2 regions of the Endozoicomonas sp. ALD040 genome follow, and region 1 is predicted to be linked to the other one. Evidence: predicted binding sites of a transcription regulator. Region 1 holds the regulator's gene; the other holds the start of a gene.
What was found. Region 1 encodes PhoB, which activates phosphate uptake and scavenging genes when phosphate is short. Its sites were predicted from a motif close to TGTCATANNNNTGTCANA; they were not measured.
Positions count from the first base shown of each region.

Region 2: a site for PhoB is predicted at 1,300-1,317, ahead of ACOJUN_RS11015 (choice-of-anchor I family protein). Genes of this name have one in related genera too.

Region 1 is NZ_CP184829.1:2,708,032-2,713,445, forward strand. It holds gene ACOJUN_RS09525 (chorismate--pyruvate lyase family protein) at 10-660, shown strand; gene ubiA (4-hydroxybenzoate octaprenyltransferase) at 875-1,762, shown strand; gene phoB (phosphate regulon transcriptional regulator PhoB) at 2,092-2,781, shown strand; gene phoR (phosphate regulon sensor histidine kinase PhoR) at 2,826-4,145, shown strand; gene ACOJUN_RS09545 (hypothetical protein) at 4,586-5,008, opposite strand.
Region 2 is NZ_CP184829.1:3,084,591-3,090,004, forward strand. It holds gene nhaA (Na+/H+ antiporter NhaA) at 1-416, shown strand, start outside; gene ACOJUN_RS11010 (helix-turn-helix domain-containing protein) at 526-840, opposite strand; gene ACOJUN_RS11015 (choice-of-anchor I family protein) at 1,369-3,081, shown strand; gene ACOJUN_RS11020 (YgiW/YdeI family stress tolerance OB fold protein) at 3,181-3,537, opposite strand; gene ACOJUN_RS11025 (hypothetical protein) at 3,666-4,037, opposite strand; gene ACOJUN_RS11030 (RING finger domain-containing protein) at 4,251-4,838, shown strand; gene ACOJUN_RS11035 (fructose-bisphosphatase class II) at 4,967-5,152, opposite strand; gene ACOJUN_RS11040 (RING finger domain-containing protein) at 5,337-5,414, shown strand, end outside.

The sequences.
Region 1 (5,414 bases):
GCAGGAGTGATGGTGCCTTTTATTGATTTTTCAGGCTTATCCTGGAAGCCGAGACATTATTTGAAACAGCAGATTCCAGAGCCCTGGAGAGACTGGCTGCTGGACAGAGGTTCCCTGACTCAGCGTTTGAAACATGAGTTTGACGGCGACTTCAGGGTTCAGGTTATTCGTCACGGGACCTTTATGCCGACCTGTTCGGAGCTAAAGTTTCTCAATAACTATGAACAGTCAAAGGCTACGTCCACGTCTGGTGAGTTGGCAGGATCATTCGAAAACAGACATTGCAGCAAAATGGCTTCTATCAGGGAGGTTCTGCTGATCTGTGGTGGCCGACCCAGAGTGTTTGCACGAAGTGTATTGCCTCACAGCAGTCTTATTGGCACGAACAGAGAGCTGCTGCAACTGGGCACTAAGCCCCTGGGGGAGTTTTTATTTAATCATCCCGGTATGCGTCGGGGACCATTTGAGGTAGCGGAACTGCCGGCTCGTCAGTTTAATCCTCATCTGGTTGAAAAATACTCTGATGAAACAGCCTGGGGAAGGCGGTCGTTATTTTATTTGCACGAAAAGTCTATATCTGTTTGTGAAATCTTTTTGCCGGACCTGTCTGAACAGACAGAGAAGCACTCCAGAGTCATGTCGAAGCATCCTGAACCCTGAAGCTCTACAAGAATGATTGTTTGTCGAAGCACTTACCTCGTGAAATATAGAGATTTCCGCAGTCGGTCTGGTCATGGCCTGATTGAGAACCTGGCCTGACCTGATAAACTGGCGATGCGGGTCATGATTCAGGGCGATGAGCAATAAGAATCTCAGCGATGATAATAAAGATGCAGATAAGCAGCTAAATATTATGATGCAATTCAGAAAACCAATGGCGGTATTGGCAGGCACTGAAGTAGTTCTGCAACGATTTCCCCGTTTAAAAGATTTCTTACGGCTGGCCCGGCTGGACCGGCCTATTGGTATTTATCTGTTGTTCTGGCCTACTATGTGGGCACTCTGGGTGGCGGCAGAAGGTGTACCGAGTCTGAAGAATCTGGTGATTTTTTCGGTCGGCGTGGTTTTGATGCGCAGTGCAGGCTGCGTTATTAATGACTTTGCTGACAGGAAAGTGGACGGCCATGTTAAGAGAACACAGCATCGACCGCTGGTAACGGGTAAAATTCAGGAAAAAGAAGCGCTGATCTATTTCTCCGGTATGGTACTTTTGTCTTTCATTCTTGTACTCTTTACCAATACTCTTACCGTCCAGCTCTCTTTTGCCGGATTATTGCTGGCCTCGGCTTACCCTTTTGCCAAAAGACACACTCATCTGCCTCAGGTGGTTTTGGGGGCTGCTTTTGGCTGGTCGATACCCATGGCTTTTGCGGCTCAGAGTGGCTCGTTGGGAAACATCGTCTGGCTGATGTTTCTGGCCAATCTCTTCTGGACAGTGGCTTACGATACTCAATACGCCATGGTGGATCGTGACGATGATCTGAAAGTAGGTATCAAGTCCACAGCCATTCTATTTGGCGAGATGGATAACCTGATTGTTGGTTGCCTGCAGGTACTTACCCTGATGACACTGGCCATGGCAGGCCATCAACTGGAGTTAGGTGCTCTCTATTATCTCTCATTGTTGGCTGTCGCAGCCCTTTTCGTTTACCAGCAATGGTTAACCCGTCGTCGTGAGCGTGAAGCCTGCTTCAGGGCGTTTCTTAGTAACCACTGGGCCGGAGCCATTGTATTTGCAGGTTTCGTGTTGAGTTATCTTTGATCTTCAATCCGGCTTAGAGCCCGGTAAGTATTGCTACTTATGGTGGCTGTGGGGATAAATGGCGAAAAGCCTTACCCTGTAAACCCTGAGGGATCTTTTTATTTTTAAGCTGCAATATCAGCCTTTAGTGTGTCATCTGCCTGTAACATTTCAAAGGTGTAATGTCCGGTGTATAGTGCGGTTGATCAAAGTAGTGAGAAGCAGCCTGAGCGATAGGAAAGGTGCTGTCCTGAGACACTACCATCCTGATATAGCCCTAATGAGCTTCAGCTGATAGATGCCAGAACGTCACCGCCGAAATCGAATCGACAGATAACAGGTAGAGATTAATGCCAGGAAAGACCATTCTGATCGTAGATGACGAAGCACCGATTCGCGAAATGGTGACCGTTGCTCTGGAAATGGCAGGGTATGACTGTCTTGAGGCAGCAGATGCCAGAGAAGCGCACTCTCTGATTGTGGATAACAAACCCGATCTGATCTTGCTGGACTGGATGTTACCAGATGTCTCTGGAATTGAACTGGCCCGTCGTCTGAAGCGCAATGAGCTGACCTCTGAAATACCCATTGTTATGTTGACGGCCAAAGGTGAAGAAGACCACAAAATCCAGGGACTTGAAACCGGTGCCGATGACTACATCACCAAGCCTTTTTCTCCCCGCGAGCTGGCTGCTCGTTTAAAAGCGGTTCTCCGTCGTACAGGCGGATTTGATAACCAGTCTCCCATTGTCATCAAGGGATTGGAGCTGGACCCTGTCAGCCACAGAGTCTCTATTGATGGCTCACCTGCTGAAATAGGACCTACCGAGTACCGTTTGCTGCAGTTTTTCCTGACGCACCAGGAGCGTGCCTATACCCGTGGGCAGTTACTGGATCAGGTCTGGGGTGGCAACGTTTATGTGGAAGAGCGAACCGTTGATGTACACATTCGACGCTTGCGTAAGGCCTTAGGTGATAACTACGAAGCCTTTGTGCAAACGGTTCGTGGTACTGGATATCGTTTCTCAACGAGGGTGTAAACCTTTTATGCTCAGTGCTCAGCAGTTATCTGGCCGGGAGTAATATGACAACAATTTCAAAAACCCATTTGCTGAGCCGCATGATCGCCTACGTGATTGTCGGGTTTTCCCTGGGCTGGTTGTTTGGAGAGCCTTTTTTAGGACTCTGTGTGGTCATGGGAGGTTATTTTGTCTGGAGCTTCCGTCAGCTTTTCAAGCTGCTGGACTGGCTGAATGACCCCAAGGCCAGGAGCAAAGAGCCTCCTGAGAGTAAAGGGTTCTGGGGGCAAATTTTTGATGGTATCTATCGATTGCAAAAACAGCACAGTCGTTCCCGGCAAAAGCTGGCCGGAGTGATTGAACGTGTTCAGGAATCAACTGCTGCGCTGAACGACGGTGTTGTAATGATAGATAATCAGAGCAACCTGGAATGGTGGAATCCCGCCGCTGGAACTTTGATAGGGCTTAAGACGCCTGACGATCAGGGGCAGTTGATTACCAATCTGCTACGTGATCCAAGGTTTGTCGACTACTTTGAGCAGGGTGGTTATCAAAAAGCTCTTGAGATCCCCTCGCCAATCAACCCTGATCATCAACTGCAATTTAATATAACGGTTTATGGCAAAGGCAATCGTCTCATGACCGTTAGAGATGTCACGCGCTTGAATCAGCTGGAAGTCATGAGAAAAGACTTTGTTGCCAATGTCTCCCATGAACTGAGAACACCACTGACGGTTGTGTCTGGATACATCGAAACCATGCTGGACAGTCTGGGCCCGGATTCAGGTCTGCCCCCTGTTTGGGAAAAAGCACTGAACAGGATGCAGGAGCAGTCGCTGAGAATGCAGAATCTGGTGGCAGACCTGCTGTTGCTGTCCAAACTGGAGTCGGCTGAAGCTCAGGCAGACGAGAATGGGGTTCATGTTAAAACCCTGCTCAGCAGTATCGTTGAAGACGGATGTGCACTCAGTGGTGAAAGCCGGCATCAGATTTCTCTGGATTGTCCTGAAGATGTCTTTTTGGCAGGCAGCAGTAATGAGTTGCGCAGTGCCTTCTCGAATCTGGTCTTTAATGCCGTGCGCTATACACCCGAGGGTGGGAAAATACTTGTGCGCTGGTGGCAGGACGGGGAAGGCGGACATATGATGGTAGAAGACAATGGTGTCGGTATTGATCCAATGCATATTCCGAGGTTGACTGAGCGCTTTTACCGGATTGATAAAAGTCGTAGCCAGAATACCGGGGGAACGGGGCTTGGCCTGGCTATCGTCAAGCACGTCATGCTGAGACACGGAGGCAAACTCACGATCAGCAGTCACCCAGGAAAAGGCAGCCGCTTTATTTGCCACTTTCCGGAAAAATGCCTTGAGTTGGAACACTCATGAAAGCAGAAAAGGGCCGGTGGCACCTTTTCTGCTTTTAGGACTACCATCAAAAAATGAATAATCTTTTCATGGTTTCATCATTCGCGAACAGTCTGTTGTACTACAGACTGATCCTGACTATCTTTACTCTGAAACGCTAATCCCCGGGAGCTGGCAGGGTGGTGGATTTTAACCATCCTGCAAAGACCGGGCTTGCGTATTTGTATTTTCTTTACTAGTTTGTATCTGTCTCTTGAACACCTGCTGTGGGGTGCACTGCGGGCTGTTGGTCAGAGTGTTGATGAGAGTGGTCCCACCTGAGCACTCTGTAATGGGATCCCCAACTGATTACTTCGAGTCAGAGGGGGAGGTTTTTCAAAGAATGATACTTTGATCCATTGGTGTCTCTATTCAAGAAGTTGCAGACCGGGCATGAACCCGAAATACTGACGAAGGTAGACTTACTCTTCGCCAACGACGCATTCCAGACGTTTTTTGCCGGTGCGGTCCAGGTAGCTTTGGAAGTCACGCGGCAAGCGCCCTGTGGTAGAGCCATCCCATTGGACAGTGTCGCCGGCTTCTGTCTGGTACTCAAAAGTAAACCTTTGGACATTACGACGACGTTTTTGAGTCGCTATTTCCAGATGGTCCAAGTCTTCCATTGAAATGCCGCGTTCGGCCATGATCTGCTTAACGGCTTCAATGTTTTCGAGTTTGGCTTGACGCTCTTCGTCAATCTTATTGCGGGCTTCAACTTTCTCCTGCATTACGTCCTGCATTCTGGAGATGATACGCTCAAGATCTTCGACATGAACATCTTTAAACAAAGAGCGGATACGAGTTTTACTGCTCAGGCGGTGATGAATTTCTTCAAAAACGTTCATTCAGGAACTCCCAATTCAGACTAATTCGACCGGGTATTAATGGTTATCAATGACGGAGGTAACTATTTATACAGGAAGCTTTAAATTGATGGAAGCATTTAATGTGCTTTTATGGACTATTTAAATAGATTTAATAACGCTTTATGTGATGGTAGGAATAATTTTGTGCAATACATAAACGGTTATGAGTCATCAAGACATGCAAATGAATTGAATTGCTTTGAGTGGGTATTGCTTGTTTTTAAAAAACAGCCATTCAGCCGTGCATCTGACTCTTTGAAAATATCGTTAATAGGCATCAAGCTTCTGGTTATCACCGTAGTCAGTATTTTTTGCATTGAACGGAAGGGCTGGTTCTTTCTGTCGTGGCAGCGGGGATTCGGTTTTAAGTGGATAGGATATGTGG
Region 2 (5,414 bases), 380 kb from region 1:
TTACCTATATCGTCATTCCTATTTTTGCCTTGGCTAACGCCGGTATACCCTTTAATGTATTCTCCGGGGATACCGAGATTTTCAATAACGTCACTCTGGGTGTTACTCTGGGTCTGGTATTAGGGAAGTTAATTGGTATTGCCGGTGCTACCTGGGTAGGCTGGAAACTGGGATGGGGTGATTTGCCACACGAATGTAACTTCCTGCATATTGTCGGTGTTGCCTTCCTGGGCGGAATTGGTTTCACCATGTCTATCTTCATATCAGAGCTGGCATTTGCTGGCAGCCCCAATGATCTGGTACTGGCAAAAGCAGGGGTTCTGATTGCCTCCCTGATCGCGGGTATTGCAGGCTTTATCTGTTTGACTAAAGCTTCTCCAAAGGCTGATGAAAAGGCTACTGCTGAGCAGGCTTGAAGTCAGACTATTATCTGAGAACGAATAACCCGGAGTTGGCTCCGGGTTTGTTTTTTAGGGATATAGTTACGGCTCTCGCCATTGCAACATAATTCCTTGAAAGTGTTGTTCAAAGACTCGCAATATACGAAAGAGTTTCTGGATGGCGCTGGACCAGCCTAAGCAGGGTAACGACCTGACCATTGGGTACACTGCGCCCTTGCTCCCAGTTCTCCAGGGTGCGGACAGAGGTATGCAGCAAGCGTGCAAACACGCCTCTGGACATATTAAACGTTTCACGAATACCGACAATCTCATCTGGTGAGATGCTCAACTCGCCTTTATCGTCTACCTGATGGCTTCTCAGCGTCAACTTACCTTCTGAGTGCTCCCTGGCTTCAGCAAGAGCAGAGCTGAGTTCCGAGAATAAATCACGATTGCTCATTACGCCATGCCTCCATAAATAGTCTTAACTTTTTCCTCTGACTGGCAGTCAGGTCTGTCATTTCATTTTTGCTGTACAGGGTCAGCAGATAAAAGCGCTGATGTTCATCCAGATAATAATAAATGACTCGTAAACCACCGCGTCTGCCTTTACCCTTGCCAGCAAAGCGCATCTTACCCCGGAGGCATAATTTTTAATGCTAACACGTTACACAAAAGTATAAATTTCTCAGCTGCTTGAAATATTTTAGGATTTGCATTTGCCGCTGATGCAGATGCTACGAAGTAAAGAAAAAGTAATGTTAATAACTTCCTCATCATAAACTGCCTTTATCGATGGTCAGAGCGTTTCAAGGTAGCATTTTTTTTGAGAAATATGACAGCGGGGTATTCCTTTATGCTATAGCCTCTCCAGTGGTGGGACGAGAAAAGCCAGTTTTTGTCGTCTTTGTGTCAACAATGTCATTAAATAGTCATTTGTAACCGTTATAAAAAGCCCTGATCAAATTGAATAAAATCAGGAATCTCAATGGAACTGAAACTCGCTCGCAACGCTATCACTCTGGCAGCTCCCTTCATTTTGGCTGGCTGTTCAATGGTTCAGGAAAACGTTGAAGTTTCCCATCCCACCATGGAGCCGATCGCTCGATATGCTTCTGGCACTTACCATAAAGGGGCTGCAGAGATTGTGGCCTGGCATAAAGCCAGTCAATCTATCTATGTTGTCAACGCCCTGGATAAAACCGTAGATATTCTCAGCGGTAAATCACTCAAGGGGCAGCCACTGGCTGATCCGACCATGGATTCCAATATACTCAAAATTGGCAAGATCAATCTTGAATCCAGTATTGACGGCATGAAGCTGGGCACCGCCAACAGCGTTTCTGTTCATGGCGATCTGCTGGCTGTTGCTGTTGAAAATAGTGACAAACAAAAGAAAGGCGTTGTCATTGTTTATAAGCTCGATTCTGAAGGTGGCGCTGTATTCAGTGACTATAAGGTTGTAGGTGCACTGCCTGATATGGTGACCTTTACGCCCGATGGAAAATACCTGCTGACAGCAAACGAAGGTGAACCCTCATCGGATTACAAAATTGACCCGGAAGGTTCAGTCAGTGTCGTCAAGGTTACCTCTGAAGGCAAACTGGAAGAACCACGTCATGCTACTTTCACTGCTTTCAACAAGGGGTACTCCAGAAACAGTGAGCTGCCAGAGGATGTCAGGGTTTTTGGTCGTGATGCTTCTGTGGCTCAGGATCTTGAGCCCGAGTACATAGCCGTTTCTGATGATTCCAGAACAGCGTACGTCTCTCTGCAGGAAAACAATGCCCTGGCATTGGTTGATATTGCCAATGCTCGCATTGATTCTATTGTTCCCCTTGGTTACAAGGATTATGGTCAGTTTGCGATGGATGCCAGCAATAAAGACGGTGGTGTGAATCTGCAAAAATGGAGTGGTGTCTATGGTATGTATCAGCCAGATACCATTGCTACCTATTCCGTAGAAGGTAAAACCTATGTTGTAACAGCCAACGAAGGTGATGCCAGAGATTATTGGTACAAAGCTGCTTCTGAAGCTCAATGTCTGGCTTCTGGTGGTCTGAAATACGATGATGAAGACGGTTGCCTGGGGTTCACAGAAGAAGTTCGTACCAAAAAGGTTAAGGTGGCCCTGGAGCATCCTAACGCTGAAGCAGCCAAAGACCAGAAAAAGCTGGCTCGTCTGAAAATTACCAACACTCTGGGTGATTCGGATAACGACGGCAAGTTTGAAGAACTTTACTCCTACGGAGCACGCTCATTTTCTATCTGGAACGAAACAGGTGAGCTGGTCTATGACTCAGGCAGCGACTTTGAAGAAGTGACGGCTGCTGTGCTGGGTAAACACTTCAACAATAATGACGAAGAAACCAAAGGTGATAACCGCAGTGACGACAAAGGCCCTGAGCCAGAGGCATTGGCTGTGGGTGAGATTGATGGACGTCAATATGCGTTTATTGGTCTGGAACGAACCGGCGGTGTCCTGATGTACGACGTGACTCATCCTGAAAAAGCCAAGTTTGTCAGCTATGTCTACAACCGTGATTTTTCAGTTGATACTGAGAAAGAACCAGAAAAAGCGGGGGATGTTTCTCCGGAGGGTATGAAGTTTGTAGAAGCCACTGACAGTCCAACTGGAAAGCCTTTATTGATAATCGGTCATGAAGTCTCTGGTTCTACACTGGTATATCAGGTAGATTGATTAGACGTGCCTTTCGGTAGATTATTATCGTTTTTGTCTTCAAAGGGTTGAGGGTTGCCAGAGAATTTCCGGCAACCCTTGTTTAAAGTGAAGCTCTGTTCAGATGACGGTGATTTTTTCGACTTCTATCTCGGTTGTTTCAAAAGCACCGCTTTCTACTTCGCCCAAAATCTTAACTTTGGTCTTTTCATTGATCTGCACCTGAGGCATGTCTCTGGATTCAATCTCTACCTGAATGCTGTCGTTGCCATCTGAAAAGGTGTAGGTTTCATCGTCGATTTTGTTGGTCAGGTAACCGGTAAGTTCCACCTGGGAGTCATCAACCGGGTTTTCGATGATGGAAGCAACATCATTGATCCTGGGTGTGCTGCTGGGCCCGGTGTATTCAGCAAATGCGTTGCCAGTGGTCAGTGCGATCGTTGAAGCAGCGAGGAAAGCAGATAGTGTCTTATTCATGGTTTCAATCTCCGGTTTTCTTTCGAAATGGGTATTTGTGTAAAAGGTGGGCTTAGATTAATCGAAAGCAGTTAACCGGAAGATGAGTGAATCATTAAACTTTTTTCATAAAAGAAAAAACTGTGGCTTCAGGGGCCAAGCTTCCAGGTAGTAACCGGCAGTTTATAGTGCTCCAGAACCTGTTGTAAGCGTTCCCAATATTCATGGTCGGATGGTTTTCTCAGAATCAACACAATCCCAGCCTGTTTTTTGGTCAGCATTCCATAGGCAAGAGACTGGCCGATGGCTTCAGGCCATTTGTTGGCAAAATCCATTTCGATGGCGTGAAGGTCAGTTATGCAATCGACACGTCTACCGTCGTCGAGTCTGGCTTCAACTTCTCCGCCTCTACCTTCGCACCAGACCTTCTGATACCAGAGCTCGGGTTCCGATGCCCAGGCCAGATTGACAAGCAGAAGCGATAAAAAAATCGTAAGGAGGCGCGGCAGTGTCGTTAACATGTGCTCAATCCATTGAGTCAATGTTTTAACGCTACCTGTCACGGCTGCTCAGTGCAATGCTTTAAGACCCAAAGGGAATTATCTATCGCCTTCCGGGAGAGGAAAAGCACCTTGATGACAGAACGATTTAAAAATCCAAGTATTTATAAGGAACTAAAACCAAATTTAAATATCTAAGATTGTAATGGGAAAAAAATATAACAGGGGGGGTGTATGGAAAGTAATCACAGTGTTAATGATACTACTCAATGCTCAATTTGTTTTGGCGCAGTAGAGTGCAAAAGCATCAAACTAAAATGCGGACATGTTTTTGGTTTATCATGCATAAAGCAATGGATGAAAAGGACTAATCAATATAACTGCCTTTTCTGTAGAGAACAATTAACTGATGATCAGATAAAAGAGATAAAAAAAACCTCGTTGTGGGAACGTGTGGTAACTATTCCGGAAAAAACGATTAAATTTTTGTTCCAATCTATTGTGGCATTATCTCTTCCAGTATCTCCTTCGGCTGCTGTCGGGCTTGCTGTCGGGGCTGCCGGAGCTGCCGGAGCTGCTTTTGCCGGGGTTGGCGGGGTAGATGTTGTACCTCCCGCTGCGGCCGTGACTGGGTCTCTTATCGCGTGTGTCTGGGCTGCTAGTGAGCCTGAAAGGCATGTCAGTGTCGTTCCCGGTATCGTTACCGGTGTAGCTACCGGCATTGTCTTCGGGAATTATGCGGGTGCTGGCTTAGCTATCGGGTGTACTGCCGCGACTATTATCTGTGATGTTGGTAATTATCTCGGAATAAACGATTTTTAATGTTGCAGAGCAATTTCGACGCGTACTCCTATGGCTGTTCCCTCTACTACTGTCGTGGCAGATGCAGCATATGAGGCAGGAGAGCTACTGACTATTCTCAATGGTCAATGGCTCATAGGAAAACAGGGTTAAAGGATGACACCCTTGATGTCGCCATCTTTACGATCCAGATAGTGGATAGACTTGATACGATGGATCGTACGGGATTTACCACGAATCACCAGTGTTTCGGTTTCTGCGATATTACCCTTGAGGGAAACACCTTTCAGCAGGTCGCCCCTGGTAATACCGGTGGCCGGGGTGTCGTCAGCCAGTAAAGCAAGATCCTGTTGATGTCCTGCCTCATTGCCCTAAAGGGGATTATCTATCGCATTTCGGGAGAGAAAAAACACCTTGATGACAGAACGAGTTAAAAATCCAAGTATTTATAAGGAACTAAAACCAAAAATAAGTATCTAATAATGTAATAAGCGAAAAAGTATAATAGGGGGTTTTGCTATGAATGGTGATTGCAGAGTTGATGATATTAAGTGCGCAATATGTTTTGACACAGCAAAATGCGACAGCATCGAACTA